Regions from separate parts of the Mesorhizobium sp. B2-4-6 genome, predicted to be linked through region 2. Evidence: predicted binding sites of a transcription regulator. Region 2 holds the regulator's gene; each other region holds the start of a gene.
What was found. The regulator LexA, encoded in region 2, represses DNA repair genes until DNA is damaged. The targets are predictions, from matches to a motif close to TGTTCNNNNTGTGTTCNG.
Positions count from the first base shown of each region.

Region 1: the regulator LexA is predicted to act here: its motif matches at 5,078-5,095, upstream of FJ957_RS04885 (UvrD-helicase domain-containing protein).
Region 3: the regulator LexA is predicted to act here: its motif matches at 6,696-6,713, upstream of recA (recombinase RecA).

Region 1 covers NZ_VFVI01000001.1:1,026,193-1,036,751, reverse strand. The annotation lists gene FJ957_RS04920 (dienelactone hydrolase family protein) at 1-454, opposite strand, end outside; gene FJ957_RS04915 (hypothetical protein) at 682-1,119, shown strand; gene FJ957_RS04905 (hypothetical protein) at 1,488-1,688, opposite strand; gene FJ957_RS04900 (hypothetical protein) at 1,701-1,979, opposite strand; gene FJ957_RS04890 (glucose/quinate/shikimate family membrane-bound PQQ-dependent dehydrogenase) at 2,638-4,953, opposite strand; gene FJ957_RS04885 (UvrD-helicase domain-containing protein) at 5,136-7,766, shown strand; gene FJ957_RS04875 (esterase-like activity of phytase family protein) at 8,283-9,764, shown strand; gene FJ957_RS04870 (MATE family efflux transporter) at 9,867-10,559, shown strand, end outside.
Region 2 covers NZ_VFVI01000002.1:268,685-279,243, forward strand. The annotation lists gene kynU (kynureninase) at 1-752, opposite strand, end outside; gene lexA (transcriptional repressor LexA) at 1,202-1,936, shown strand; gene FJ957_RS07175 (ComEC/Rec2 family competence protein) at 1,977-4,433, opposite strand; gene gltX (glutamate--tRNA ligase) at 4,537-5,961, shown strand; gene gltA (citrate synthase) at 6,141-7,469, shown strand; gene lpxB (lipid-A-disaccharide synthase) at 7,523-8,710, opposite strand; gene lpxI (UDP-2,3-diacylglucosamine diphosphatase LpxI) at 8,700-9,617, opposite strand; gene lpxA (acyl-ACP--UDP-N-acetylglucosamine O-acyltransferase) at 9,604-10,440, opposite strand; gene fabZ (3-hydroxyacyl-ACP dehydratase FabZ) at 10,456-10,559, opposite strand, start outside.
Region 3 covers NZ_VFVI01000002.1:501,467-512,025, forward strand. The annotation lists gene FJ957_RS08350 (RNA methyltransferase) at 1-86, opposite strand, end outside; gene FJ957_RS08355 (NADP-dependent isocitrate dehydrogenase) at 295-1,506, shown strand; gene FJ957_RS08360 (glutathione S-transferase family protein) at 1,593-2,219, shown strand; gene alaS (alanine--tRNA ligase) at 2,468-5,137, opposite strand; gene recA (recombinase RecA) at 5,476-6,573, opposite strand; gene FJ957_RS08375 (carbohydrate kinase family protein) at 6,853-7,791, shown strand; gene FJ957_RS08380 (pseudouridine-5'-phosphate glycosidase) at 7,831-8,748, shown strand; gene FJ957_RS08390 (TfoX/Sxy family protein) at 9,004-9,327, opposite strand; gene FJ957_RS08395 (GFA family protein) at 9,426-9,923, shown strand; gene sufA (Fe-S cluster assembly scaffold SufA) at 10,114-10,494, opposite strand.

The DNA of each region.
Region 1 (10,559 bases), on a different contig from region 2:
GCGCCTTGTCCTCGTCGGAGGGCGTGCCGCCAAGCGGCGATAGAAAGTCCGGCGCCAGGGCGATGAACCCTTCCAGCGCCACCCGCCGGGCGACGTCGCGGATATGCGCGTTGAGACCCCTGTTCTCGTGGATGACGATGACGGTGCCGAGCTTGCCCGACTGATCCGCCGGCTTGACCAGATAGGCTTTCATCTCGCCGCTTGAGCCAGGATAGGTGATGTCCTCGCCCTGAACGCGGCTGTCGTCCTCGGCGACGACCGCGGCCTGGGCGGAATTGGCCGCCAGCATCGGCGCGATCGCGGCCGCCGCGGCGCCCGAGCCCGCCAGCTTGGTCAACTGCTCCATGAAGCGGCGGCGGTCGAGCGTCAGATGCGTGTATTCGTCATAGGCATCGATCATCGCCTGAGTGATGACGGGCTGCGTGATGACGGGCTTGGCGACGGGTTCGGTCATGGCTGTCCTCGACGATTGGCGGGTGAACAGCAAGATAGGATCGAGAATTGCACGGTCCAGTCACGCCCGGGTAACGATCCCTTGGGGAGTCGTACTAGAGCCGCTGCGCCGACAAGCCAGCTTGATTCATCACGTTTTGGTCATTTCCGAAAGTCTTGATGGTGCTGTCACATTAGGACGCGAAGCTGAGCCGCCTCGCCGATACGAATGACGAAAAGGGAAATGCCATGAACGTCCAGGACATCATCAACACCGTTTCCTCGAAGGCCGGCCTCGACGAGCCGACCACCGAGAAGCTTGTCGGCACCATCTTTTCCGTGCTGGAGCACGAGGCGGAAGGCACCAGCGTTTCGTCCTTCTTCGACCAGATCCCCGGCGCCGGTGCGCTGGCGCAGAAATACGACGTGATGGCCGCCGGCGCGGCGGCCAATTCGGGCGGCGGACTTCTATCGTCGCTGCAGGGCGCGCTCGGCGGCGTGCTCGGCGAAAAAGCCGGCGCGCTGATCAACGGCATCGCCGCGCTCAAGGCGTCCGGCCTCGACATGACGCAGATCCAGCAGGCCGGCGAGACCCTGATCAAGCAGGCCGAGGCCGCCGCCGGCCCGGACCTGACCAACCAGGTGCTGGACCAGGTGCCGAGCCTGAGGGGCCATCTCGGGCTTTGAAGTGTTCCGAACAGGTCTTGGGCGGCTCGGCCATTCGAGGGCGGGGGCCGATCCGCTTCTGACGACCGAAGGCGTCCCGCTGGCGAAGCCGCTCAGTCCGCCTTGTGGGGAACGAGATAGTTCGTAGTTTTTGTGCCTCGGGTGATTGTTAGGACGGAATATCCAGGTGGCAGCGAATCGGTAAACGTGGCGTCAACCTCCCTGCACTGGCCAATAATTTCGCCGACAGGGGACTTAGCCAAACGATCCGCCAAGGCTGCTCTGCATTTATCGACGGAGTAGATTTGAGGCGAGATTTCGAGCGGCCGACAAGTCCACCCCGAACTGCACGAAAGCAAAACCATTATCGCTGACGCCTCCGGTCCCATTTAGCATTTTCCTGAGCGCTCATCCGACATGACAAAGGACAGTGCGATCAGGTCATCGACGTCGATGCCGCCGCGACCATTGTCCAAAATGTCGGCGACCTTCTGAAATGCGACCATATCATCCACGCTGACGTTGGCCGTCTGCATCCTCTCATGCAGACCCGCCACCTTGGTTTCCAGGGATCTGGAAGTTTCGATCATAGTTTGCCTCCGTTAGTATGTATGCCGGGCGCCAAGCACGAGAGCCGCAAACAAGACCGGCCCGGCGACGAAGCTGATTGCCATGACCACAAGCACGGCAATAGCCAATTGCTCTGTCTGCGCGGCAACGGTCGCGAAATCGTCATTTGTCGCAATGAGATCGAGGACACCGAGATCATCCCGGTGGGGAGCACTATTGTCGTTTCCCGGAACTGAGGCCACCGATAGATCAGGGTTGTCTCGGGAAGGCGTCCGTGCCGTAAGACAGGGATTGCGGGCGCTCATACGCATGTCATGGAGCTCCCGACCTACGCCGACTTGCGGTGCCTTTGGAAAAGGGCCAGCTTAGCCGAGTAGCCAAGGCGCAATTTGGTCTTGCAGTCATCGCACCTGAAGATGCTTACCGCCTTGAACCATGAACCGGTTTTGACGATCGGCGAGTGGCAGCTAGGGCACTCGTAACGGATGTTCACGTCTCGCAACTCATTGGAAATCGACACCATCCACCTCTTGCCCGCCCCTCAATGGATGCCCGCCATCCGGCTGGGTGACGGGCATCCATAAACTGGCGATGAAGGGACTCATGGCCGCCAGTCGGGGACACAATGAGATAGCGGGCTATATGTTTCGTCCTTGGGACCAATGCTTGTGATGTGCGACTTCAGTCGGAACCGATAGCCGACTGGGGACTTGCACCAGGAACGAACCAACCGACCCTCCGTTGACCGACTGCCGGAAGCTCCCGCAACGGCGGTTGAGCACGAAGCAGAGGCTCCAGCGCTGGCGGGTTACGCGCTGGAGCTGTCTTAAAAGGTTGGAACGAAAAAATGGAAGGCCATCGGCACAGTGTCCTGGAGGCTCGTTGGCTTCTCGCCATACCCGCGTCGCTTCTCCTGACCGTCCTGCTGGCCGGCTTCTTGCTCCCGCAGCAGACCGGCCTCACCCGCACCTATTTCGGCAGCGTGTAGGCCATCACGTAGTCACCCGGCTTGGTGCCGACCGAGCCGTGGCCGCCGGCGACGATGACGACGAACTGGCGGCCGTCGGCCACCGTATAGGTCATCGGCGTCGACTGGCCGCCCGCCGGCAGCCTCGCCTGCCAGAGCTGCCTCCCGGTGGTGAGGTCATAGGCGCGCAGATAATCGTCGACCGCGGCGCCCAGGAACGCCACGCCGCCTCCCGTGATCATCGGCCCACCGATGCCCGGCACGCCGACCTTCAGCGGCAGGGGCAGCGGCGTCATGTCATAGACGGTGCCGTTGCGGTGCTTGTAGGCGATGTTTCCCGTCTTGAGGTCGACGCCGGCGACATAGCCCCAGGGCGGCGCTTGGCAGGGAATGCCGAGCGGCGACAGGAACGGTCCCATCACCACCGCGTATGGCGCGCCTTCGTTGCGGTTCAGCCCCTGCTCGCTGCCCTTGGTGTTGTCGCCCGGCGCCGGCACGTCCGCGCGCGGAATGAGCTTCGAGGTGAAGGCGAGGTAGGTCGGCATGCCGAACATCACCTGCCGCACCGGATCGACCGCGACGCCGCCCCAGTTGAAGACGCCGAAATTGCCGGGATAGATCAGAGAGCCCTGCAGCGAGGGCGGCGTGTAGCGTCCCTCATAGCGCAGCTTCTTCAACTCGATCCGGCACGCCAGCTGGTCGAACATGGTGATGCCCCACATGTCGGCGCCGGTCAGCGGCTTCGGATTGAATGAAAGATCGGACGCCGGCTGCGTCGGCGAGGCATGATCGCCCTCGATCGCGCCGCCGGGCGCGGGCGCTTCCTTGACCGGAATGATCGGCTCGCCCGTGCGCCGGTCGAGCACGTAGAGATCGCCCTGCTTGGTCGGCCCGACCAGCGCCGGCACCACGCCGTTCGCCGTGGTGATGTCGACCAGCGACGGCTGCGCCGGCACGTCCATGTCCCACAGATCGTGATGCACGGTCTGCCGCACCCAGCGCAATTGTCCGGTGTTGAGGTCGAGCGCGGTGATCGAGGACGAGAATTTCTCGACATTGGCGCTGCGGCCCATGCCAAGCTGGTCCGGCGTCTGATTGCCGAGCGGCAGATAGAGCAGCCCGAGCTTCTCGTCGGCGCTCGCGGTCGACCACATGTTGGGCGAGTTGTGCGTGTAGTTCTGCCCGGCCGGCAGCGGCGTCGTCACATCCGGATTGCCGGAATCCCAGTTCCACAGCAGCGCGCCGGTGCCGGCGTCGAAGGCGCGGATGACGCCGGACGGCTCCTCGGTCGAGTAATTGTCGTTGACCGCGCCGCCGACGATGATCTTTCCAGCGACGATCAGCGGCGCCGACGTCGAATAGTAATAGCCCGACTTCGGATAGGGCATGCTGGCCATCAGGTTCAGCGTGCCCCCCTCGGCGAAGGATGGACACACCTGCCCGTTCGCCGCGTCGAGCGCGATCAGCCTCGCGTCGGAAGTCGGCAGATAGATGCGCGCGGCGCAAGGCTGGCCGGCGGCGATCTTGGCGTCGGCATAATAGGACACGCCGCGGCATGTCTGGTGCTGGCGGTCGGGGTCGAGCTTGATCTTCGGATCGTAGCGCCATTTCTCCTTGCCGCTCGCGGCATCGATGGCGATGGCGAAATTATGCGGCGTGCAGATGAACAGCGCGTCGCCGATCTTCAGCGGCGTCACCTGATAGGTCGTCTCGCCGATATCGTCGGGGCCTTTCACGTCGCCGGTGCGATAGGTCCAGGCCGGCTGCAATTTCGCGACATTGTCAGGCGTGATCTGGTCGAGCGGCGAATAGCGCTGGCCGAAGGGCGTGCGGCCGTAGAAGTGCCACTCGCCGGCCGGCATGTCGCCGCCGAGATTGGCGGCCGCCGCCACCTTCTCGGTGCCCAGCGTGCCGCCGATATCCTTGGGGTCGGCTGTCATCGAATAACCGGCGACCGCGAGCGAGGCGAGCACGGCCAGGATCAGCGGCGCGCGCCCGTCCGGCCCCCGCAGACCTCGCCTTGCCCATGGCGTCAGCAGCCATAGGGCGATGAGCACGATGACACCGCCGCGCGGACCAAGCTGCCACCAGTCGAAGCCGATTTCCCAGACCGCCCAGCACAAAGTGACGAGCACGAACAGCGCGTAGAGCCAGAGCGACGTCGACCTGCGCCTGAACAGCAGCCAGGCGGTGATCACGAAGATAACGCCGGCGATCAGATAGTACCAGCTGCCGCCCAGCACGGCGAGCCAGATGCCGCCGCCGCCGAGGATGAGACCGATGAGGAAAAGGACGAGGGAGGTGATGGTGACAGCCAAGACGGTGCTCCTTCGACTGTTGCGCCTTTGCGGCCGCTCTCAGGCGACGGCGAGCCGTCCCTGCCCTGCAGGCAGCTTTCCCTCACCCGCTCCGGCTGTCAAGTTGGGGCCAGACACGCAAAACTAGAACAAAACGTAGACAGTTCTGGTCTTTCGCTGCCGAATCACTACATTCGGGAGCGATGTCGGGCTTTTCCGAAGACATGCCTTTTTTCGATGAACCGAATGCGCGGCCGGCGGCGGCTCCATCCGGCATAGCCGCGCGCGCCATGGCGGCGCGCAGCGGCCAGAACGGCGCGCCCGATTATCTGAAAGGCCTCAACCCGGAGCAGCGCCTCGCCGTCGAGACGACCGAAGGCCCGGTTCTGGTGCTGGCCGGCGCGGGCACCGGCAAGACGCGGGTGCTCACCACCCGCATCGCCCATATCCTTGCCACCGGCAGGGCTTTCCCCTCGCAGATCCTGGCCGTCACCTTCACCAACAAGGCCGCGCGCGAGATGAAGCAGCGCATCGGCCACCTGATCGGCGAAGGCAATGTGGAAGGCATGCCGTGGCTCGGGACCTTCCACTCGATCGGCGTGAAGCTGCTTCGCAGACATGCCGAGCTGGCCGGGCTGAAGTCGGATTTCACCATCCTCGACACCGACGACGTGGTGCGGCTGATCAAGCAATTGATCCAGGCCGAAGGGCTGGACGACAAGCGCTGGCCGGCCAAGACCTTCGCCCAGATGCTCGACAACTGGAAGAACAAGGGCCTCGGGCCCGACGAAATAGCGGAAGGCGATGCGCGCAGCTTCGGCAACGGCAAGGGCCGCCAGTTGTACAAGGCCTATCAGGAACGGCTGCAGACGCTGAATTCCTGCGACTTCGGCGACCTGCTCTATCACCCGATCCGCATCTTCCGCGCCTATCCGGACGTGCTGAAGGAGTACCACCGCAGGTTCAAATACATACTGGTCGACGAGTATCAGGACACCAACACCGCGCAATACATGTGGCTGCGACTCCTGGCACAGCGCCCCAATTCTGGGCGTGGCCCATCGGCCGAAGGCCGCAAGTCCGACCGGGCGTCGGCCGGCCAGGCCGCCCCCGCGGAGGCCAGCGAGCGCCCGGCCGTGAGCGAAAACAAAGTCAACATCTGCTGCGTCGGCGACGACGACCAGTCGATTTATGGCTGGCGCGGCGCGGAGGTCGACAACATCCTGCGCTTCGACAAGGATTTTCCGGGCGCCACCATCATCCGGCTGGAGCGCAACTACCGATCCACCGCGCATATTCTGGGCGCGGCCTCGCATCTCATCGCCCACAATGAGGGCCGCTTCGGCAAGACCCTGTTCACCGACCGCGACGACCCCGAGGACGACAAGGTGCATGTCCACGCGGCCTGGGACTCGGAGGAAGAGGCGCGCGCCATCGGCGACACCATCGAGACCTACCAGCGGCAAAAGCACAACCTCAATGACATGGCGATCCTGGTGCGCGCCTCCTTCCAGATGCGCGCCTTCGAAGACCGATTCATCACGCTGGGCTTGAACTATCGCGTCATCGGCGGCCCGCGCTTCTACGAGCGCTTGGAAATCCGCGACGCATTGGCCTTCTTCCGCGTCGTCGCCAACGGCGGCGACGACCTCGCCTTCGAGCGCATCGTCAACGTGCCGAAGCGCGGGCTGGGCGAAGCCACCATCCGCCAGATCCACGACACGGCGCGCGCCATGCGCGTCCCCATGCTGGAGGCTGCCGCGACGCTCGCCGAAAGCGACGAGCTGAAGCCGAAGCCGCGTGCCGCGCTGCGCGAGGTCGCAGCCAATTTCGAACGCTGGCAGAAGGCGCTGGAAACCACCCCGCACACCGAACTCGCCGAGACCATCCTGGAGGAGAGCGGCTACACCGACATGTGGAAGAACGACCGTTCGGCGGATTCGCCCGGGCGGCTGGAAAACCTCAAGGAGCTGATCCGCTCCATGGAGGACTATGAATCGCTGCGTTCCTTCCTCGAGCATGTCGCGCTGGTGATGGAGGCCGAGCAGGGCGAGTCGCAAGATGCGGTCTCGATCATGACGCTGCATTCGGCCAAGGGCCTCGAATTCGAGACCGTCTTCCTGCCCGGCTGGGAAGAAGGCTTGTTCCCGCATCAGCGCGCGCTGGATGAGGGCGGACGCTCCGGCCTCGAGGAAGAGCGCCGGCTTGCCTATGTCGGCCTGACGCGCGCCAAGAAGAACCTGCATATCTGGTTCGTCTCCAACCGCCAGATTCACGGCCTGTGGCAATCGACGATCGCGTCGCGCTTCGTCGACGAATTGCCCGAAACCCATGTCGATATCGCCGACAGCGGCAACAGCTATGGCGGTTACGGCAATCCCTATGGCGGCGGCGGCTTCGCTTCCGGGCGCGGTGGCGGTCGGCAGAATCCCTACGGCGCCTCGCGCTTCGACAATATCGGCGCCAAGGACCAGGGCAGCTTCTCCAACACCTATGCGACGCCCGGCTGGCAGCGGGCGCAGGCGAACCGCACCGAGGCGACCGACCGCAACTGGGGCACCCGCTCCGGCCACCAGGTGGAACGCATCGGCTATGGCGAGACAGACTCCGGCTACGGCGCCGGCCGCACCTCGGTGAAGGGCCGCACCATCGAGGGCGAGCTGGTCGCCAAATCCGTCGCCGACACGCCGTCCGCCTTCAATGTCGGCGACCGCGTCTTCCACCAGAAATTCGGCAACGGCAACATCGCGGCCATCGACGGCAACAAGCTCACCATCGACTTCGACAAGGCCGGCCAGAAACGCGTGCTGGACGGGTTTGTGGCGGCGGTGTGACCTGCCCTCTCACCTGTACCTTGCCTGGTCTTACTTATGGCCGAGCAGCGACAGGATGATGATCAGCCCGTTGAAGAACTGCACGAGGACTCGGGCGAACGTACCGGCGAGCGCCATATCGCCGGCAGTCGCAGTCGTGTCCGCCGAGCGCTCTTCAATTGCTGCATTGCCCGCATCCCAGCGCTGGAAAACCGCTCTGGTCGCTCTCTACGGCCGCCTTACGAGCAACGGCAAAGCTCATAGGAAAGCCATCATCGCCTGCGTCAGAAAGCTCCTCATCTTCGCCAACGCCGTCGTCGAACGCCGCACTCCGTGGAGCAAAAGTCCACCCGCAAACCAAACCGCCTGAGCTGATGGTTGCGCTTCTCCCGCAAGGGGAGAAGGAAAGAACCTCCGCCTGTCACGCAACCATCACGTTCACGTCCTAGACCGCTCGACGGCCAGGGCTGGCCGCATCGTCGATGCCGCGCCTTTTTTGAGCCAATGGCTGCTCTGCTCGTCAAGAAGGGGATATCGATGAAACACCTTAACCGAACCGTCGCGCTCGGCGCGGCGCTTGCCCTGTTCACTGCCCTCACCCCGGCGCTCGCCGACGGCGTCGCCTATGTCAACAAGGGGCTGGTCGGCATCGGCCGCATTCCGGCCAGCCAGAAGGACAAGTTCGGCGAGACCTTCGGCTCGGGCTCCGGCATGGCGATCGACACCAAGTCCTGGGCGCGTGACGGCGCCGGCTACAAGGGCTCGCTCTGGCTGCTGCCGGATCGCGGCTACAATGTCGTCGGCACCACCGATTATCGCCCGCGCCTCAACACCATCTCGATCGAGCTGGCCCCGACCGCCCCCGGCGCGGCGCCCGCCGCCGGACAGGAACAGACCGGCGTCAAGGCGACGCTCGCCGACACGATGCTTCTGACCGACGACAAGGGCGCAGACGCCACCGGCCTCGATCCGTTGAACGGCGTGCGCGAAGCCGCAGGCGGCATGCCGATCCTGCCGCAGGCCGACAACGGCAAGCTGGCGTTGGACAACGAAGCGATCGTGCGGCTGCCGGACGGCACGATGTTCATCTCCGACGAATATGGTCCCAACATCTACCGCTTCTCGGCTGACGGTCACCTGATGTCGGCGACGCAGCCGCCCGCGGCGCTGGTGCCGATGCGCCACGGCAAGCCGAACTTCGCTTCCGACAATCCCGGCCCGGGCGCCGCCGAGCCCGATCCGAAGGACCCGGAGACCGGCCGCCAGAACAACCAGGGCCTCGAAGGCATGTCGATGACGCCCGACGGCAAGTTCCTGATCGCCGTGCTGCAGTCGGCGGCGCGCCAGGACGGCGGCGATTCCGGCTCGACCCGCCAGAACACCCGCGCGCTGGTCTATGATGCTTCCGACCTCGCCCAGCTCAAGCTGGCGCACGAATATGTCGTGCCGCTGCCGGTGTTCAAGGATGCCAAAGGCAAGACCAAGGTGGCCGCGCAGAGCGAGATCGTCGCGCTCTCCGACAAGAGCTTCCTGATGCTGGCGCGCGACTCGGGCAACGGCCAGGGTCTCAAGGGCGACGAGTCGCTCTATCGCAAGATCGAGATCGTCGACCTTTCCGCCGCCACCGATATCGCCAACGGTCCGTTCGACGCGGCCGACAAGCCGGTCGCGCCGAAGGGCGTGCTCGACCCGTCGGTGGCGCCGGCCAAGCTCACCTCGTTCATCGACATCAACGACAAGGGCGAGCTCGGCCGCTTCGGCCTGCACAATGGCGCGCCGAACGACAAGGACAACCTTTCGGAGAAGTGGGAGGCGATGTCGCTGGTCTCCGTGCTCGATCCGAAGCTCCCCGACGACTATTTCCTGTTCGTCGCCAACGACAACGACTTCCTCACCCAGGACGGCTTCCAGGTCGGCGCTTCGTACAAGGCCGAGGATGGAGCCGACGTCGACACCACCTTCCTCGTCTATCAGGTGACGCTCCCCGGCCTGTCTGGGAACACTGTCGCCGGCCAGTAGCCGGCGACGGGCGATTGCCTGTCATCCCGCTGATCCTGAAAAGGATGCACGACCATCAGGCCTGCGATACCATCGCGGGCCTGATTCATTTTCGGTGCTGCCATGAATGACAAGAAGCCCACCCGCCGGCGGACCGGCGACCTGACCAGCGGCCCCATTCCGCGCACGCTGCTTCTGTTCGCCCTGCCGGTGTTGGGCTCCAACGTGCTGCAGTCGCTGAACGGCTCGATCAATGCCGTGTGGGTGGGCCGCTTCCTAGGCGAGGCGGCGCTGACGGCGACCTCCAACGCCAATCTGGTGCTCTTCCTCATCCTCGGCACCGTTTTCGGCATCGGCATGGCCGCGACCATCCTAGTGGCGCAGGCGGTCGGCGCCCGCGATCTGCCGGAAGCCAGGCGCATCGTCGGCACCAGCGCCACCTTCTTCTTCCTGGTTTCGGCGGTGTTCGCGGTCTGCGGCTGGATCTGGGTCGACGCCATCCTCACCGGGCTCGGCACGCCGGCGGATGCCTTGCCGCTGGCGCGCGCCTACCTGCGCATCATCTTCGTTGCCGTGCCGATGATGAACCTTTTGTCCTTCGTCATGACCGTGCTGCGCGGCGCCGGCGATTCGCGCACGCCGTTTGTCTTCATGGCGCTGGCGGTCGTCCTCGACGTCGTGCTCAATCCCCTGCTGATCCGCGGTATCGGCCCCTTTCCGGAGCTCGGCATCGCCGGCTCGGCGACTTCGACGCTCATAGGCCAGACGGTCAGCGTGATCGCCATCCTGATCGTGCTTTATGCCCGCAAACACCCG
Region 2 (10,559 bases):
GGCTGCCGCACATCGGCAAGATGCCGCTCGGCCGCATAGATGAAGGCAGGAGAACCCGGCCCGCCATTGAGATATTTATAGGTGCAGCCGACGGCGAAATCGGCGCTTGCCCTGTCAAGCTCAACCGGCATGGCGCCCGCGCTGTGGCAGAGATCCCATACGATCAGCGCACCGGCGTCATGCGCCATGCGCGTAAGCGCCGCCATGTCGCGCAACTCGCCGGACTTGTAATTGACGTGGTTGACCAACACCACCGCCACGCGTTCGTCGATCAGTTCCTCGATGGTCGGCGCGTCCACGCCAGCCAGGCGCAGGACAGCGTTCTTTCCGGCCGAGGCCACCCCTTCGGCCATATAGATATCGGTCGGAAAACTGTCGCCCTCGGCAACGATCACGGTTCGGCCCGGCCGCATCGCCATCGCCGCGTGCAGCACTTTGTAGATGTTGATCGACGTGGTGTCGCAGACCACGGTCTGGCCCGGCGCCGCGCCGATCAGGCGCCCGAGCCGGTCGCCCAGCTCGACCGGCATGTCGAACCATCCATCCTTGTTCCAGGCACGAATGAGGTCATGCGCCCACTCCTCGGCGGCTGCCTTGCGCAACTCGTCGAATGCGGCGTGCGAGGCCGCTCCCAACGAATTCCCATCGAGATAGATCACCCCCTCCGGCAGGACGAAGCGATCGCGCAGCGCGCGCAGCGGATCCGCGGCATCCATCGCCTCGATCTCGGCGAGATCAGGAATTCCCCCCATCATGCTGCCGCCTCCATTTCGGCATGGCGCCCCTCATGGTTGGCCAAGGGTGGTTGTCTCACCACCGTCCGTGCCACGGCAAGAACCTTCTGCGCCATGTTAGCTGGTCCATAGACGGCGAAGACCATGGATCGGAATCATTGCCGAGGTTGGCATTTTGGGTCCGTTTCGTTCACGGTGAAGCACGTTCGCGCAAGAGCCGAAGCGATCCCGCCCCCGCCTTTGTGACGGTGGTGGACCGCGCTGCAGCTTGAGGAGGGCTGCAAAATCGAGCGGAATCAATGACACCGCCGACCTGGCTCGGCCGAGTATCGCTTGGATGCAACATTGTTTCCGAAGTCTCAACAAATTCACTAAACTTTAAACGGTTGCGGAACACAACTGGAACAGATAGTGTTTGTTCTGGGTTTGTTTTTCTGATTCTGGTTTCAGAACCCAAGGGGGCCGCCATGCTGACGCGCAAACAACATGAACTGCTGATGTTCATCCATGAACGCCTCAAGGAGAGCGGGATTCCGCCGTCTTTCGACGAGATGAAGGAAGCGCTCGACCTCGCCTCCAAATCGGGCATCCATCGGCTGATCACGGCGCTGGAAGAACGCGGCTTCATTCGCCGGCTGCCGAACCGTGCGCGCGCGCTTGAAGTGCTGCGGCTGCCCGACTCGATCGCGCCCGGCCTGAATGCAGCGAGAAAGTTTTCGCCGAGCGTCATCCAGGGCGGCCAGGGCAATCTCGGCCGCCAGGTCAAGCCGGCCACGCCCTCGCGCACGCCGACACCCAGCAATGACGACGACGCTGTTTCGGCCGTATCCATTCCGGTGATGGGCCGCATCGCCGCCGGCGTGCCGATAGACGCCATCCAACACCAGACGCATTCGATCTCGGTGCCGCCGGACATGATCATGGGCGGCGAGCATTATGCGCTGGAGGTCAAGGGCGACTCGATGATCGAGGCCGGTATCTTCGACGGCGATACCGTCATTATCCGCAATGCCAATACGGCAAGTCCGGGCGAGATCGTGGTGGCGCTGGTCGACGACGAGGAAGCGACCCTGAAGCGGTTTCGTCGCAAGGGTGCCTCGATCGCGCTCGAGGCCGCCAACCCGGCCTATGAGACCCGTATCTTCGGACCGGACCGGGTCAAGGTTCAGGGTAAGCTCGTCGGACTCATCCGCCGTTACTGAGCAGAACCGCACGGCGGTCTCCGCCGGGATTGCGTGCCATCTACTCTGTCAACTGCGGCGCGACCGCCGGCTTTTCCGGTCGTTGATAGGGCGGCAGCCCCCTCGCCTCACGCGCGTATTTCCGCTGCTCGTGCCAGGGTCGGTATGGTTCTTCGACCGCGTAGCGAACGGTCGGCCGCGCCGTTGCCGATCGCGAATCGAAGAAGATGGCGGCGCTGCCGTCGCGTGCCAGTTGCCGCTTGGTGACGACAAGCACGCGCGCATCGCGGCATGGGTTGTAGGCTGTGGCGTCGTCGATGACGATGAGGTCGGCGAAACCGCAAGCAGGCCGGGCGCTGGCGCGATTCTCGGCGAGCGCGACGATGGCGCCGGAAGGATGCCGGCCGATGCAGAGGTCGCCGGTGCAGTAGAACGGCGAGCCGGGCGGCAGGTCGACGGGATCGGCGATGTCCATGGCGTCTTTAGCGAACGTCTCCGGCGGTACGATTTCCTCGGCTTTCAGCGCCCGTTTCCAGTTGTCGGTGGTGAACTCGTTGGAGCGCGTGCGGTTGATGGCAAGCTCACCGCCGCCGATCGGCATCGCCACCAGATGCGCATCCTCCGAGACAAGCACATCCGGGGCGCGGGCATGAGGAATGGCCAGCAGCGCGGCGAGCGCGAAGGGTACGGCGGCAAGCCTCAGCCAGGTGGTGGCCATCGTCGCGATGACCAGCGCGACCGTGGCCAGCAGCACCGACTGGATCGAGATCAGCCCGACGGCATCGACCGGTGAGCGCTCGGAGATCCACGCCGAGATGGCGATCATCGCCGTCAGGCCCTGGCCCATCACATAAAGGAATGGACCGTCGAAGCCGAAGGGCATGGCCAGCGCGCTCAACACGGCGAACGGCATGACGATCAGTGAGACGATCGGCATGACCGCCAGATTGGCCAGCAGGCTGAGCGGCGACACCCGCTGGAAGTGCCAGATCGCAAACAACAATGTCGCGCTGCCCGCGATGAGCGACGTTATAGCGGCGCCGCCCACTCCAACCGCCACTTTTCGCGACACGAAGCCGAGAAACGAACGCTTTGCCGGCGGCGCGGTCGTTTTGCCGGCGCGATAGTCGGCAAAACCGGCATAGGCGCCGACCAGCGCGGCGGTGGCGGCGAAGGACATCTGGAAGCTCGGGCCGACCACTTCGTGCGGCGAGACAAGGATGACGGCGATGGCCGAGATCGCCAGGTTGCGCATGGTGAGCGCCGCGCGGTCGAAGAGCACGGCGGCGAGCATCACGGCCAGCATGATGAAGCTCCGCTCGGCCGCCACCACGATGCCGGAGATCACGAGGTAGGCGGCGATCGAGAACAGCGCGATTGCAGCGGCATATTTCTTCACCGGCCGGCGCGACGAGAAATCCGGAAACAGCGCGAAGGCGCCGCGCAAAAGGACCATGATCGTGCCGGCGACCAGCGCCATATGCAGCCCGGAGATCGAGATGATGTGGTAGATGCCGGTCCGTCGCATCGACTCGTTGATGGTTTCCGGAATGCCGGCGCGGACGCCGACGATCAGTGCGGCTGCGATCTCGCCTTCGGATCCGCCGATGGCGCTCCTGATGTGATCGGCGATCCCTTCGCGCGCGTTTTCCACTGCCGATGCGACGCGCGCGCCAAAGGGCGCTTCCGCTGGCGCAATCAGCTTTGGATCACCCAGGAAAAAGCCGCTGCCGCCGATCCCGGCAAAATAGCTGTCGAATGAAAAGTCGTAGCTGTCCGGCCGAACCGGGCCGGTCGGCGGCAACAGCTTGGCATAGCCGGTCAGCATCGACCCGGCTGTCATGTCGGGCGGGATCCTGCGCGCCGAAAGCCTGACGCGGTCCGGCGCGTAGCGCAGCTTCGGATGCTCCGTGGAAATCAAGTCGATGGTCAGCCGGACACGGCCATTGGCCATCGCCTCGGCGGTGACGAGGCGGCCCGTCAGCCGTGTCTGGATTTCCGAGCCCAGCATCGGGGTCGCCATTCGCCATGTCTCGACCTTGGCCGCGAGAAAACCCAAGGCGCAGAAAAACGCCGCCATGAAGACAAGGTGCGTTCTGTGCCGAGAACGCGAGGCCGTCGCGCAGACAGCCACCAGGGCCACCGCCGCAAGCGGCCTGTAGAGATCCGGCTCAGCGCTCAGCGAGAAGTAACAGATGACGCCGGCGGCCAGAAACACCGGCACCAGCAGGAAGCCGATGCCGCGGTCGAGCTCGGTGGCGGCAGCAGTGCCGATGCTCCGGCGCAGTGCGGGAAGCGAGGCGCGGCCAAGCTGTTTGCGGATACGGCCGACGCTCGCCGTTGGCGAGACCGGCCGTATTGCGCCGTCACCGAGCGGCATAAGCTCGGTAGATGACCGCGGCTCCGGGAACGAAACCGGCGCTGTCTCTTCGGGCGTGGCATGGGCAAACATCAGGCGTTCGCTGACGCCAGCTGTCGTTCCCCCGCCCTCCTCCGCGCCCCGGCCACGTCCAGCCATCGGGTCTGCCCCTTGCGCCCCAGACCGCCTATGCTACATGAACGCCGGTCGCGTGGAAGTCCGCGCGAAACATGCATTTTTTCAGTGCTTCCTCGAGAGTTCCATGTCCGACAAGGTCGTCACCCGTTTTGCCCCCTCGCCCACAGGCTACCTGCATATTGGCGGGGCGCGTACGGCGCTGTTCAACTGGCTCTATGCCAGGCACACCGGCGGCACGATGCTGCTGCGCATCGAGGATACCGATCGCGAGCGCTCCACCGAAGCTGCCACCGCCGCCATTCTCGACGGGCTGACCTGGCTTGGCCTCTCCTGGGACGGCGAGGCGGTCTCGCAGTTCGAGCGCGCGCCGCGTCATCGCGAGGTGGCCGAGGAGCTGGTGCGCATGGGCAAGGCCTATTACGCCTACGAGACGCCGGCCGAGCTCGAGGCGATGCGCGAGGCGGCCCGGGCCAAGGGTCTGCCGCCGCGCTACAACGGCCAGTGGCGCGACCGCGGCCCCTCCGAGGCGCCGGCAGGCGTCAAGGGTGCGATCCGCATCAAGGCGCCGACCGAAGGCGTGACGATCGTCAACGACCGCGTGCAGGGCGAGGTGCGCTTCCCGAACAAGGATCTCGACGACTTCATCATCTTGCGTTCCGACGGCGTCCCAACCTACATGCATGCCGTCGTCGTCGACGATCACGACATGGGTGTCACCCACATCATCCGCGGCGACGATCACCTGACCAACGCCGCGCGCCAGACGGTGATTTACAATGCCATGGGCTGGGATGTGCCGTCGATGTCGCACATCCCGCTGATCCACGGCGCCGACGGCGCCAAGCTGTCAAAGCGGCACGGCGCGCTCGGTGTCGAGGCCTATCGCGCCATGGGTTATCTGCCCGAGGCTCTGCTCAACTACCTGGCCAGGCTCGGCTGGAGCCATGGCGACGACGAGGTGATGTCGGTCAAGGACATGATCGCGTGGTTCGACATCGGCGACGTCAACAAGGGCGCGGCGCGCTTCGACTTCGCCAAGCTCGAGGCGCTGAACGGCGTCCATATGCGCAAGATGGATGACCAGGCGCTGTTCGACATCTTCGTCGCCACCTTGCCCTATCTCGAAGGCGGCCCGATGCTCGCGGCAAAGCTCGACGACAGGCGCAAGGCGCAACTGCTTGCCGCCATGCCCGGTCTCAAGGAGCGGGCCAAGACCCTGGTCGAGCTGGTCGACGGAGCGGCGTTTCTGTTCGCCGAGCGGCCGTTGCCGCTGGATGAGAAGGCGGCCGGCTTGCTCAACGCGGATGCGCGCGCGATTCTGCGCGGCGCGCATGGCGCATTGTCTGCCGTCGAGGGCGACTGGAGCGCCGCCTCGGCCGAGGCTTCGATCCGCGACTTTGCGCAGGCCGGTGGGCACAAGCTCGGCGCCGTGGCACAGCCGCTTCGGGCCGCGCTGACCGGCCGCAGCACCTCGCCCGGCGTGTTCGACGTGCTTGCCGTGTTGGGTCGCCAGGAAAGCCTGGCGAGGATTGGAGATCAAATCGATTAGGAGCGAACTGGCCCAAGAAGATTGGCATTGAAAGGTGTGTTTCGCAGTGCAACATTAGGCCTTGGCCCAATCTGGCACGCACCTCCTAAAATGCGATGGCAAGTTCGCGCATTCCGGTGATTTCGACGTGTCGTCTGCAGGAATTGCCTTGCCGGCATGAGAACATAAAGGAGTTTGCAATGAGCGAAGCTGCGACAAAACTGGAACCGAGCGGCAAGGCGCATGAGTCGACCGCCAGGCTCGAACTTGCCGGCAAGACCCATGAATTCAAGGTGCGAAGCGGGTCGACCGGACCTGACGTGATCGATATCGGCGCGCTCTACAGCACGACCGGCGTCTTCACCTACGACCCCGGCTTCACCTCCACGGCAAGCTGCGAGTCGGCAATCACCTTCATCGACGGCGATGCCGGCATCCTGCTGCATCGCGGCTATCCGATCGACCAGCTTGCCGAACATGGCGACTTCCTCGAGGTCTGCTACCTCCTGCTCTACGGTGAACTCCCGACCAAGGCGCAGAAGGAGGATTTCGACTATCGCGTGACGCGCCACACGATGGTGCACGAGCAGATGTCGCGCTTCTTCACCGGCTTCCGCCGCGACGCGCATCCGATGGCCGTCATGTGCGGCGTGGTCGGCGCGCTATCGGCCTTCTATCACGACTCCACCGACATCTCGGATCCCTACCAGCGTATGGTCGCTTCGATGCGCCTGATCGCCAAGATGCCGACGATCGCGGCGATGGCCTACAAATACCACATCGGCCAGCCATTCATTTACCCGAAGAACGAGCTGAACTTCGCCGCCAACTTCCTGCACATGTGCTTTGCCGTGCCGTGCGAGGAATACAAGATCAATCCGGTGCTGGCGCGCGCCATGGAGCGCATCTTCATCTTGCATGCCGACCATGAGCAGAACGCCTCGACCTCGACCGTCCGCCTCGCCGGCTCCTCGGGCGCCAACCCGTTCGCCTGCATCGCCGCCGGCATTGCCTGCCTGTGGGGTCCGGCGCATGGCGGGGCCAACGAAGCAGCCCTCAACATGCTGGGCGAGATCGGCCATGTCGACCACATCCCGGAATTCATCGCACGCGCCAAGGACAAGAACGATCCGTTCCGGCTGATGGGCTTTGGCCACCGCGTCTACAAGAACTACGATCCGCGCGCCAAGATCATGCAGAAGACGGCGCATGAAGTGCTGGGCGAACTCGGCATCAAGGACGATCCGTTGCTCGACATCGCCATGGAGCTGGAGAAGATCGCGCTGACCGACGCCTACTTCATCGAAAAGAAGCTCTACCCGAATGTCGACTTCTACTCCGGCATCACGCTAAAGGCGTTGGGCTTCCCCACCACCATGTTCACCGTGCTGTTCGCCGTTGCCCGCACCGTCGGCTGGATCGCGCAGTGGAAGGAAATGATCGAGGATCCGCACCAGAAGATCGGCCGCCCGCGCCAGCTCTACACCGGCGCCACGGAACGCGATTACGTGCCGATTGCTAAGAGATAGGGAATAGTGAGTAGGCAGTAGGCAGTAGAAAGAGAGCCCCTACTGCCTACTGCCTACTGCCTACTGCCTACTGCCTTCCTGATACACCCCATCACCACTTCGGCGGCGATCTCGCCCGAGGGCCGCTCGGTCGTCATGCGCCGGGCGATCTCTGCAAAGCCCGCCTTTTGCCAAGCGCGCATGCCGGTGTCGGCAAACAGGGCTTCCAGCTGCCGGGCCAGGTTTTCCGGCCTGACATACTGATCGTAGAATTCCGGCACCAGCGCGCGGTCGGATATCAAATTGGGCAGCAGTGCCGACCACGTCGTCACCATATGCTGCAGAATCTGGCGCGCGATCGGGTCGAGCTTGTAGCAGGAAACCATCGGAACGCCTGCGAGCGCCAGTTCCAGCGAAACCGTTCCAGACGCGATCAACGCCGCATCGGCCTTGCCGAAGGCTTGCCATTTGCGCTCCGGCTCGGTGATGATTTCCGGCTTGTCGTCCCAGCTCGCGACCGAGGCCTTCACCAGTTCGGCGACATGCGGCACCGTCGGCAACAGCAAGCGCAGGCGGTGGCCGCGTTGGCGCAGCGCCGACATCGCCTTGCCGAAGGGCTCTATCAGCCGGCGAACTTCGCCGCGGCGCGAGCCGGGCAGCACCAGCACCGTCTTGACGCGGCCCTCGGCGAGGTCGCGCGGCTGGCTCTGCGCCTTGGCGGCGCCGAGGATGCCCGGATCCTGCGTCAGCCGGTGGCCGACATAAGTGCCCGGCGGCCCGCCAAGACGGGCAAGCGCCTTCACCTCGAACGGCAGGATGCACAGGATGTGATCGACATAGGGCTTCATCGCCACCGCCCTGCCCGGCCGCCAGGCCCATACGCTCGGGCAGACATAGTGGACGATCGGGATGGCCGGCGCCGTTGCGCGGACCTTCTTCGCGACGCGCAGCGAAAAGTCCGGACTGTCGATGGTGACCAGGCAATCGGGCCGCTCGGCCGCGATCATCGCCGCCGTCTGGCTGATACGGCGCATCAGCCGCGGCAGGTCGCGCAGCACCGCGCTAAAACCCATCAGCGCGATTTCGCCACCGTCGAAGAGCGGGTTCAGTCCCAGCTGCTGCAAGTGCCTGCCGCCGATGCCCACGAGTTGCACCTTGCGGCCGGTCGTGCGTTCGAGCGCCCGCACGATGTCGGCGCCGAGCAGATCGCCGGATTCCTCGCCGGCAACGACGGCGATCTTGAGCGGCTTGTCAGAGACCATTAGCCGGCTCCCCATTGGCCATCTGCGTCGCGGGCAGGCCGACAATGAACAGGCCGAGCGCATTGGCGCGTGCCAGCGTTTCCGGGCCCTCGAGAATGAGCGAACGGCCGGCTTCTACGGCTATGCCGGCAAGGCCTGCCGCATGCGCAGCCTCGATGGTCTGCGGGCCGATCGTGGGCAAGTCGGCGCGCAATTCCTGGCCCGGCTTGGCGCATTTGACCAGCACGCCGCGCGCCTTGCCGGCCAGCCTGCCGTGGCCGCGCAATTCCCGCGTTCTGTCGAGCAGGCCGGCGGTGCCCTCAATGCCTTCCAGCGCGACAGCTCGGCCTCCGATCGCAATCGCAGCCTGGCCGATATCGAGTGCGCCGATGGCCTTGGCCGCCTTACGGGCGGCTTCGATGTCACGCCAGTCGGACTGGTTTGGCCCGATCGCCGTCAATGGACCTTCGCCAGCCGTCAGTTCCGGAACGACTTCGTGCGCGCCGACGACCTTGACGCCTCGCTTTTCCAGGCCTCGGGTCAACACCTTCAGCAGGCCGTCGTCGCCGCGTCGCAACGCTCTGACCACGGAGGGAATTATCGCCAGCAGACCAAATGTCGGCTTTATCCTGCTCAGCCGGGGCCTGCGCTTGATCTCGCCGGCCAGGACAAGGTGCGTGATGCCCCGGCGCTTCAGCAACGGAAGCAGCAGCCCGATATCTTCCAGCGCGAGTTTTTCCTGATCGTAGGCCGCGAAGTCCGCCTCGCGGTCGACCTCACCGGCGGCGATGATGATGAAGGGCACAAAACCGTGCTTGACCAGGCCATCGGCGACTTCGACGGGCAGGCTGCCGCCGCCGGCAATAATGCCGACCTTCGAGCCCGGCGCGAGTTGGAACCCTGAAGCGGCGGGCTCAGTCCTCGTCATCGCCGCTGTCATCGTCGCCGCCACCTCTGAGCGATGGGACGGCAAAGTGTCGCTTGTCGCGACTGGTGATGAAATCGATGATCTTCATGGCCGTTGGCGACCCGGCGAACTCGGCCTTGGCGAGTTCCACATTCTCACCGACGGTGCGGGAACGATCGAAAATCGTCCTATAAGCCTTGCGCAGCAGGTAGATCTCGGAACGCGGCAGACCGGAGCGCTTGAGACCAATGATGTTCAAGCCGCGCAGGCTGGCGCGGTTGCCGACGGCAATGGCGTAGGGAATGACATCGCCGACAAAAGCCGAGCAGCCGCCGAGAAAGGCGTTGTCGCCGACGCGCACGAATTGGTGAACCGCACTTAGGCCGCCGATATAGACGTTGTCGCCGATCTCGCAATGTCCGCCGAGCGTCGCGCCATTGGCGAAGGTGGCGTTCTTGCCGACGACGCAATCATGGGCGATGTGGGCGTAGGCGAGGAAGTTGCCGTTGTCGCCGACAGTTGTCTCGCCACGGCTGATGTCGGTGCCGACATGCATTGTGACGCCTTCACGAATGGTGCAGTTCGCTCCGATGACCAGGGTGGTGCGACCGCCCTTGTGCTTGGTGTTTTGCGGCGGCCCGCCGAGCGTCGCCATTGGATAGACCTTTGTCCCGGCCCCGATGGTCGTGGCGCCCATCACCGACACATGGCTGGCCAGTTCGACGTGGTCGCCGATGATCGAATCGGCGCTGATATGGCAGAAGGGTCCGATGCGGACGCCTTCGCCGAGCCGGGCTCCTTCTTCGACGACTGAGGAAGGATGGATGGATGTCTCGACTTTCATGAGCATTTCGAACCGTCAGCCGGTAACCATCATGGCCGAAACCTCGGCTTCGGCGGCTTTCGCGCCGTCAACCATCGCCTCGCAGGCGAATTTCAGCAGGTTGCCGCGTTTCTTGATCT
Region 3 (10,559 bases), 230 kb from region 2:
CCGATATTCTCGCCGAGCTGCGGCTCGACCAGGATGATGGCGGGTCCGGCGGAAGCGGTCTTGGCTGTATTTTCGGTGGTTGGCATGGCTATGGGTAACCGGAGTTTGCGGCGTTTGGGCGTCCCCTGCCACATCCGGCCCGGAAAATGAAGCATTCACAACAGCGGCACCCGTCCGCTCCGGCGCGGATCGCGGTTTGCGCGCTGAAAAAGCCTTTGATATACGCTCCGCATCCCCGGCCGAAACCATGCGGGCAAGGCCGTTCAGATCCCCGAGCAACGAGGCATTCTTTCCATGGCGAAGATCAAGGTGGCGAACCCGGTCGTCGAACTCGACGGCGACGAGATGACCCGCATCATCTGGCAGTTCATCAAGGACAAGCTGATCCACCCCTATCTCGACCTGAAGCTTGAATATTACGACCTCGGCATCGAGAACCGCGACGCCACCAACGACCAGGTGACGATCGACTCGGCCAACGCCATCAAGAAATACGGCGTCGGCGTGAAATGCGCAACGATCACTCCCGACGAGGCGCGCGTCGAGGAATTCAAGCTGAAGAAGATGTGGAAGTCGCCCAACGGCACCATCCGCAACATCCTCGGGGGCACCATCTTCCGCGAGCCGATCATCATGAAGAACGTGCCGCGCCTGGTGCCGGGCTGGACCAAGCCGATCGTCGTCGGCCGTCATGCCTTCGGCGACCAGTACCGCGCCACCGACTTCCGCTTCCCCGGCAAGGGCAAGCTCTCGATCAAGTTCGTCGGCGAGGACGGCCAGGTGATCGAGCATGACGTCTATGACGCGCCGGGCGCCGGCGTGGCCATGGCGATGTACAATCTCGACGAGTCGATCCGCGAGTTCGCCCGAGCCTCGCTGAACTATGGCCTGCTGCGCAACTTTCCGGTGTATCTGTCGACCAAGAACACCATCCTCAAGGCCTATGACGGCCGCTTCAAGGACATCTTCCAGGAGGTCTACGAGAAGGAGTTCGAGGCCGAATTCAAGGCGCGGAAACTCTGGTACGAGCACCGCCTGATCGACGACATGGTCGCCTCCAGCCTGAAATGGTCGGGCGGCTATGTCTGGGCCTGCAAGAACTATGACGGCGACGTGCAATCCGACACCGTGGCGCAAGGCTTCGGCTCGCTCGGCCTGATGACCTCCGTGCTGATGACGCCGGACGGCAAGACGGTGGAAGCGGAAGCCGCGCACGGCACCGTGACGCGCCACTACCGCCAGCACCAGAAGGGCGAGGAAACCTCGACCAATTCGATCGCCTCGATCTTCGCATGGACGCGCGGCCTTGCCCACCGCGCCAAGCTCGACGACAACGCCGGGCTGAAGCGCTTCGCCGAGACGCTGGAAAAGGTCTGCATCCAGACCGTCGAGTCGGGCTTCATGACCAAGGACCTGTCGCTGCTGATCGGCCCCGACCAGCCCTGGCTCTCGACCACCGGCTTCCTCGACAAGATCGACGAGAATTTGCAGAAGGCGATGGGGTGAGGAGCGGTGCGCGAAGCGCATGAAAGGCCCCGAAATGGGCTTTTCAAGCGACGAACGCCCGTAGCCATAGCGGAGGGCCGGGCCGAATGACAAAACCGACCCTCTACGGCGCCGACTACAGCGTCTATGTGCGCATCGCGCGGATGGCGCTGGAGGAGAAGGGCATCGGCTACGAGCTGGTGCCGATCGACATCTTTGCCGCCGAAGGCATTCCGGCCTGGTATCTGGAGCATCATCCGTTCGGTCGCATCCCGGCCTTCGAGCATGACGGCTTCCGTCTGTTCGAGACGGGTGCGATCGCGCACTATGTCGACGAAACCTTCGAGGGTCCGATGTTGCAGCCGACCGACGCGCGCGGCCGCGCCAGGATGGGTCAGATCATCGGCATGCTCGACGCCTATGGTTATCGCGCCATGGTCTGGGACGTTGCCGTTGAGCGGCTGGAGAAGGCGGAGCCGGATGAGAACGTGATTGCCTGCGGCCTGCGCCAGGCCGAGACGGTGCTCAAGGTGTTGACCTCGCTGAAGGCAGACGGACCGTGGCTGCTTGGCGACCAGCTGACGCTGGCCGACCTGCATGCGGCGCCGATCATCGCTTATTTCGTCAAGGTTGCGGAAGGACGCGAGCTGCTGGCGCGGTTTGCAGATATCCAGGATTGGTATGGGCGGGTCACCGAGCGGAAGAGCTTTGCGCGCACGGAAAAGACCGCATAATTAGAGCAAGCCTTTCAGCGTCGGCGCTGCCCCTCATTGCCCTGCCGGGCATTTCTCCCCGTAAACGGGGAGAAAGAGGCTGGGCGTGGCGCCGCGCCATCTCTCCAACGCTGGCGATTGGCGAAAGCCGCGTTGACAGCGCCCTTCTCCCCGTTCAACGGGGAGAAGATGGCGGCAGCCAGATGAGGGGCAGCGCAGCCCTCGGAGAGTTGGGAGCCGGCCTGAGCTACAGCCGATCGCCCCGACCGTCACGCCGCTTCCAGCGCCGCCTTCACCGCCGCAATGGCATCATTGGCCTTCGACGCATCGGGGCCGCCGGCCTGCGCCATATCGGGGCGGCCGCCGCCGCCCTGCCCGCCGAGCGCGGCGGAGGCGACGCGCACGAGATCGACGGCGCTGAAGCGGCCGGTGAGATCGTCGGTGACGCCGACGACCACGCTTGCCTTGTTGTCCTCGCCCGCGCCGACAAAGACGACGACGCCGGAGCCGAGCGTCTTCTTGCCGGCATCCGCCAGCGGCTTCAGGTCCTTCGGCGCCACGCCGGTGACCGCCTTGCCGAGGAAGCCCACGCCTGCGACGGTCTCGTTCGCGGCCGGAGCATCGGCAACGGCCGAGCCGCCGCCCAGCGCCAGTTTCTTGCGCGCCTCGGAAAGCTCCTTTTCGAGCTTTTTGCGTTCTTCGAGTAACGCCTCGACGCGCAACGGCACGTCGGCCGGCGAGATCTTCAAGGTCGCCGCCGCGGCTTTCAGCCGTCTGTCCTGTTCGTCCAGATGCCTGCGCGCCGCCTCGCCGGTCAGCGCCTCGATGCGGCGCACGCCTGCCGCCACCGCGCTGTCCGACAGGATGCGCACCAGGCCGATATCGCCGGTCGACCTCACATGCGTGCCGCCGCAAAGCTCGACGGAATAGGGCCGATTGGCCTTGGCGCCATGCAGGCCGGTGCCCATCGACACGACGCGCACCTCATCGCCGTATTTCTCGCCGAACAGCGCCATGGCGCCCTCGGCGATCGCATCGTCGACCGACATCAACCGCGTCGTCACCGGACTGTTCTGCACGACGATCTCGTTGGCCATGCGCTCGACCTCCTCGAGCTCATCGGCCGAGATCGGCTTGTTGTGCGAGATGTCGAAGCGCAGCCGGTCGGGCGCCACCAGCGAGCCCTTCTGCGCGACATGGGTGCCTAGCACCTCGCGCAGCGCCTCGTGGATGAGATGCGTCGCGGAGTGGTTGGCGCGCAGCCTCGAGCGGCGGGCATGATCGACCTTCAGCTCGACGGCATCACCCGTCTTGACCGTGCCTTTAGCCACCTTGCCGAGATGCACGAACAAACCATCGGCCTTCTTCTGCGTGTCCGAGACCTCGATTGAAAAACCCTCCCCGGAAATCACACCGGTGTCACCCATCTGGCCGCCGGATTCGCCGTAGAACGGCGTCTGGTTGACGACCAAGGCGACCGCATCGCCCTGGCTCGCGCTGTCGATGGTCTTGCCGTCCTTGACCAGGGCCTGGACGATGCCTTCCGCTTGCTCGGTCTCATAGCCGAGGAATTCGGTCGCGCCGGTCTTTTCGCGCACCGAGAACCATACCGTCTCGGTCGCGGCCTCGCCCGAGCCCGTCCAATGCGCGCGCGCCTCGGCCTTCTGCCGCTCCATCGCGTCGGTGAAGCCGGCGATATCGACCGAGATGCTGCGCTGGCGCAGCGCATCCTGCGTCAGGTCCAGCGGGAAGCCATAAGTGTCGTAGAGCTTGAAGGCCGTCTCGCCATCCAGCATGTCGCCGGCATGCAGCGTCTCGGTGGCGTCCGAAAGCAGTCCGAGGCCGCGCACCAGCGTCTTGCGGAAGCGCGTTTCCTCGAGCTTCAAGGTTTCGGTGATCAGCGCCTCGCCGCGCACGAGCTCGGGATAGGCCTGGCCCATCTCGCGCACCAGCGCCGGCACCAGCTGCCACATCAGCGGCTCCTTGGCGCCAAGCAGCTGCGCATGGCGCATGGCACGGCGCATGATGCGGCGCAGCACATAGCCGCGTCCCTCATTCGACGGCAGCACGCCATCTGCCACCAGGAACGAGGACGAGCGCAGATGATCCGCGATGACGCGGTACGATCCCACGTTCTCCTGGTTCGGCCCCTGGCCTAGCGCCGAGGACGCCGCGTCGATCAAATGCCTGAACAGGTCGGTCTCGAAGACGCTTTCGACGCCCTGCAGGATGGAGGCCATGCGCTCCAGGCCCATGCCGGTGTCGATCGAGGGACGCGGCAGGTCGATGCGCTCTTCCTTCGTCACCTGCTCATACTGCATGAACACCAGATTCCAGAATTCCAGGAACCGGTCGCCGTCCTCTTCCGGGCTGCCGGGCGGGCCGCCCCAGATATGCTCGCCGCGATCGATGAAGATTTCCGAGCACGGACCGCACGGGCCGGTGTCGCCCATCGCCCAGAAATTGTCCGAGGTCGGGATGCGGATGATGCGGTCGTCGGAGAAGCCGGCGATCTTCTTCCAGTAACCGGCCGCCTCGTCGTCGGTGTGATAGACGGTGACGAGCAGCTTGTCCTTCTTCAGGCCGAAACCCTTGGTGATCAGGTTCCAGGCAAGCTCGATTGCGCGCTCCTTGAAATAGTCGCCGAACGAGAAATTGCCGAGCATCTCGAAGAAGGTGAGATGGCGCGCGGTGTAGCCGACATTGTCGAGGTCGTTGTGCTTGCCGCCGGCACGCACGCTCTTCTGCGCGGTGGACGCTCGCGAATAGGGACGCTTCTCCAGGCCGGTGAAGACGTTCTTGAACTGCACCATGCCGGCGTTGGTGAACATCAGCGTCGGATCGTTGCGCGGCACCAGCGGGCTGGAGGCGACGATCTCGTGGCCCTCCTTGCGGAAGTAGTCGAGAAATGTCGACCGGATGTCGTTCACGCCACTCATTGCGTACTGCCTTTTCGCGAGAACCGCCGGCGTTGCCGGCGGCAAATGGGCTTTGGTGCTTAGAAGATAGATTGGCCTTTTAGCCGTAGCTCTTGAGCCTGTCCAGAAACACGGAGTTAGGTCAATCCGCCGGCGAGCGACGGCCCGGCGCGGCCCGCAAAATGCAAAACCGCCGGCGCGAAGGCCGGCGGTTCGGGTACGCAATACTCAAGAACTCGGTTACATAAGCATAAGCCGATAAACAAGGATTGTGGCCGAACTCCGACTAAGCCGACGAATAGCTTTCGCCCAGTCCCGAACAGGAAACTGCTGCGTGGTCTTCCTGGAACGAACCGGCCCTACAAGGCGCCGGCTTCGTCCTCGAAACCGTCGTCGCCGCCTTCGGAGCCGCCATTCTCGAGGAATTTCTCGGCGATCAGCCCGGCATTCTGGCGCAATGCAAGTTCGACCTCACGCGCCGTATCGGGATTGTCGCGCAGGAACAGTTTTGCGTTCTCGCGGCCCTGGCCGAGGCGCTGCGAATTGTAGGAGAACCAGGCACCCGACTTCTCGATGACGCCGGCCTTGACGCCGAGATCGATCAGTTCGCCGGTCTTCGACACGCCCTCGCCATACATGATGTCGAACTCGACCACCTTGAAGGGCGGGGCCAGCTTGTTCTTCACCACCTTGACGCGGGTCTGGTTGCCGACGACCTCGTCGCGGTCCTTGACCGAGCCGATGCGGCGGATGTCGAGGCGCACCGAGGCGTAGAATTTCAGCGCGTTGCCGCCGGTGGTCGTCTCGGGCGAGCCGAACATGACGCCGATCTTCATGCGGATCTGGTTGATGAAGATGACCATTGTGTTGGAGCGCGAGATCGAGGCGGTCAGCTTGCGCAGCGCCTGGCTCATCAGGCGAGCCTGAAGACCGGGCAGCGAATCGCCCATCTCGCCTTCGATTTCAGCGCGCGGCGTCAGTGCCGCCACCGAGTCGACGACCAGCACGTCGATGGCGCCCGAGCGCACCAGCGTGTCGCAGATTTCCAGCGCCTGCTCGCCGGTGTCGGGCTGCGAGATCAAAAGGTTCTCGAGGTCGACGCCAAGCTTGCGGGCATAAACCGGATCGAGCGCGTGCTCGGCATCGACGAAGGCGCAGATACCGCCCTTCTTCTGGGCTTCCGCCACCGTGTGCAGCGCCAGCGTCGTCTTGCCCGAGCTTTCCGGACCGTAAATCTCGATGATGCGGCCGCGCGGCAGGCCGCCGACGCCGAGCGCGATGTCGAGGCCGAGCGAGCCGGTCGGCACGGTTTCGATCTCGACCACCTGCTCGTTGGCGCCGAGCCGCATGATCGAGCCCTTGCCGAAAGCGCGCTCGATTTGCGACAGCGCCGCGTCCAGAGCCTTTGATTTGTCCACTGCCTTATCCTCTACAAGCCGCAAAGAATTCTGAGCCATGATACATCACCCCTTGGTCGTCAATGAAGGCCGGACAATCCGTGATCCCTGCTTGTTTTGTACCTTTTTTGTTCTCATTTGGCAAGGGAGCAAGCAGCTGAAAAACAATCAATATCTGGCTATGTTCTTTATTTGTGCCACCAGGGCTTGAGCCAACCAGAACCACTGGTCCAGAAGAGATTTGATATCCGCATATCCCGAATCGCGGCGCCGATTGCGGGGCGACGCGCAGAAACCTAGTGTGCGCAGCCAACCATCAACCAAGGTTACCATATCCGCATGCCGACATCCCCAACAATCCTGGCGCTGGGCGGAGCCCATATCGACCGGCGCGGCCAGGTCTCGGGCGCCTATGTGCCCGCCGCTTCGAATCCCGGCATCATGCGCGAGGACGTCGGCGGCGTGGTTTTCAACGCGCTGCGCAGCGTGGTCAAGCGCGGCGTGTCGGCCTCGCTGGTATCGGTGCGCGGCGGCGACGCCGCGGCCGACACCGTCGCCTTGGCGATCGACAACGCCGGAATAGCGGACCTCTCCGTGGTGTTCCTCGACCGCACGACGCCGAGCTACACGGCGTTGATCGACGCCGAAGGTGAGCTGATCGTCGGGCTAGCCGACATGGCGCTCTACGATCTTGCCTTCCCCAAACAGATGAGGCGTTCCAAGGTGCGCGAGGCGATAGCCGCGGCCGACGCCATCCTGTGCGACGCCAACCTGCCGACGGCGGCGCTGGAGCGCATGGTAGCGCTTGCCGGTGGCCGGCCGGTCTTCGCCATCGCCGTCTCGCCGGCCAAGGTCGTGCGCCTTGCGCCGCTGCTCGACGACCTGTCGCTGCTTTTCATGAACCGCCGCGAAGCCGCCGCGTTGGCCGGCGCCGAGCTATCCGGCGAAACCCTTGTCGACGCGCTCAGGCGGGCCGGCCTGAATGCCGGCGTGGTCACGTCCGGCAGCGCCTCGGTTCTGGGCTTCGACGACACCGGCATCTTCGAGATCGATCCACCAGCGCCGCGCAAGATTGCCGACGTGACCGGAGCCGGCGACGCCTTGACCGGCGCAACGGTCGCCGCCTTGCTGCGCGGCCTGCCGCTGCGTGCCGCGCTGCGCGAAGGCCTTGCCGCGGCGATGCTGGCCATCGAGAGCCCGGAGGCCGTGCCGTCCTTCACCGCGGGCAACTTCATGCAGGCGCTTGGCCTTGTGCCGGAGGCGCGGGAGGTGGCATAGGGCCACCAGACATCCACTTCCTCCTGACCGGAGACAGCCATGACGCCCGACACCGCCCGCCCTTTCGTCGACATCCACCCGCCCGTGGCGGAGGCGCTTGCCGCCGGCCGGCCGGTGGTGGCGCTGGAAAGCACCATCATCACCCACGGCATGCCCTACCCCGACAATGGCGCGATGGCCGCCAAGGTCGAACAGATCATCATCGATGGCGGCGCGATGCCTGCGACGATCGCCGTGGTCGACGGCCGCATCAAGATCGGCCTGTCCGACGGCGAACGCGAATCGCTTGCCATGACCGGCGACGCCATGAAGCTGTCGCGCGCCGATCTCGGCTTTGCCGTCGCTCAAAAGCGCACCGGCGGCACCACCGTGGCGGCCACCATGATCGCCGCGCACATGGCGGGCATAAAGGTCTTCGCCACGGGCGGCATAGGCGGCGTCCACAAAGGCGCCGAAAAGAGCTTCGACATCTCGGCCGATCTCGACGAACTGGCGCGCACACCGGTCATCGTTGTCTCTGCCGGCGCCAAGGCGATCCTCGACATCGAAAAGACGCTGGAAGTGCTGGAGACGCGCGGCGTGCCGGTGATCGGCCATGGCTGCGAGACGATGCCCGCCTTCTGGTCCAGGCAATCGCCCTTCCGCGCGCCGCTGACGCTCGATGCGCCTGAGGACATCGCGCATTTCTATCGCACGCGGCAGGCGCTGGGCCTCGGCGGCGGCATCCTGATCGCCAATCCGGTGCCGCGGAACGACGAGATCCCGGCCGACGAAATGGCCGGCTATATCGAAGCCGCGCAGAAGGCCGCCGAAGCCCAGAACGTCACCGGCAAGGCGGTGACGCCCTTCCTTTTGTCGAAGATCCTGGAGCTGACCGGCGGCCGCAGCCTGAAGACCAACATCGCGCTGGTCGAGAACAACGCGCGGCTGGCGGCGGAGATTGCGAAGGCGTTGTAGGCGCGGAACACTCAACTACCGGCAGCGATAGCCAAAAGCGAACGCCGCGTTCCGTCACCCCCTCTGGCCTGCCGGCCATCTCCTCCGCGAGGGGGAGATTAGCAGCTTGGCCGCCGGCATTCTTCTTGCAACGTCGGCGATTGGCGAAAGTCGTGGCGAGGGTCAATCTCCCCCCTTGCGGGGGAGATGTCCGGCAGGACAGGGAGGGGTGCTGTCCTCGGCATCTCCAAAAAGCCGTCACAACGCCCTCGAAAATTATCTCCCCGCCCTTCGCGCCGCCTCATAAGCGCGCCGCGCCCATACCGCCATTTCGTCGGGGTCGTCGAAAGCCTCGTCGGGAACGCTCCAGTATGGCATCGCCACCTCCTTGCCGTGCCGCGAGCCTGCATAGGTCCATTGCTTGCAGCCGGCGGCTTCGAAGTCGGGGATGCTCTCTTCGTCGGCCTTGAGCAGCAATTCGCCGCGCACGACGACCGCGACGATGACGCCGTCGCAATAGATGCCCTTGCCGCCGAACAGTTTTCGGATGCCTATCGGCCCAAGGCTTTCGAACAATTCTTCAAGGCGGACATTATCCATGCCATCCATGCCGCGATCATCTCATCCGGCATGGGCCTTGTCATCGCCGCAACCAAAAGCATGCTGACAGGTTGAGATCGGAAAACGGAGATCGCGCCATGCCCGTCCTGCTCAAAGGCTCCTGCCGCTGCGGCGCCGTCCGCTTCGAGGTGGAAAGCCACACGCCGGTGCCGTTCATGCTCTGCTACTGCTCGATCTGCCGCAAGCAGCAGGGCGGCGGCGGTTTCGCCATCAATCTCGGTGCCGACCACGAGACACTTGATATCAGGGGCAAACGCAACCTCGGCGTCTACCGCGCCGAGATCGAGGATGACGAGCATCCGCATTGCGAGGTCTCGACCGGCGAACGCAATTTCTGCAGGAAATGCGGCGCGGCGCTGTGGCTTTACGACCCAACCTGGCCGGACCTCGTTCACCCCTTCGCCTCGGCGATCGACAGCGACCTGCCGACGCCACTGGAAAAGGTGCATCTGATGCTGAAATACAAGGCGAACTGGGTCGAGCCGAATATCGGCAAGAAGGACAAGGCGTTCGACGTCTATCCGGAAGAATCGATCGCCGATTGGCACAAGCGAATGAAGATGTGGGTGGATTAGCTCTCTTCGCCCCGTTTACGGGGAGGTGAGGCGTGGTCCGCGTAGCGGACGAAAAGCCCAATTGCTTGGCTTTTCGAACAACGAACGCCGGCAGGCAGATGAGGTGCAGCGCCGGCTTCGGAGAGATAGGCTTACCCCTCATCCGGCCCTTCAGGCCACCTTCTCCCCGTAAACGGGGCGAAGGTAAAACCTAAGCCGAAGCCCGTGCTTCTGCCAGCGCCTTGAGGTCGGCTGGCTTCAGTTCGACCGACTCGCCGCAGCCGCAGGCCGAGCTCTGGTTCGGATTCCTGAAGGTGAAGCCGGTGCGCAGCGTCGTCTGCTCGAAATCCATCTCGGTGCCGAACAGGAACAACGCCGCTTCCGGCGCGACATAGACATGCGCGCCGTCGCGTTCGATATGGTCGTCCTTGGGGTTCGGCTCGGTCACCAGGTCGACCGTGTATTCCATGCCGGCGCAGCCGCCCTTCTGGATACCGAGCCGGATGCCATGCGCACCTTCGCGTGTGGCGACGATCTCGCGCACCCGATCGGCGGCCTTTTCGGTCATCGTGATGACGGCGAAGCGTCCCATATCATTCTCCACGTTCGCGCGGGTTCAAGGCCCGCGGAATGAGTCTGCCCTTAAGATGGTGAAGT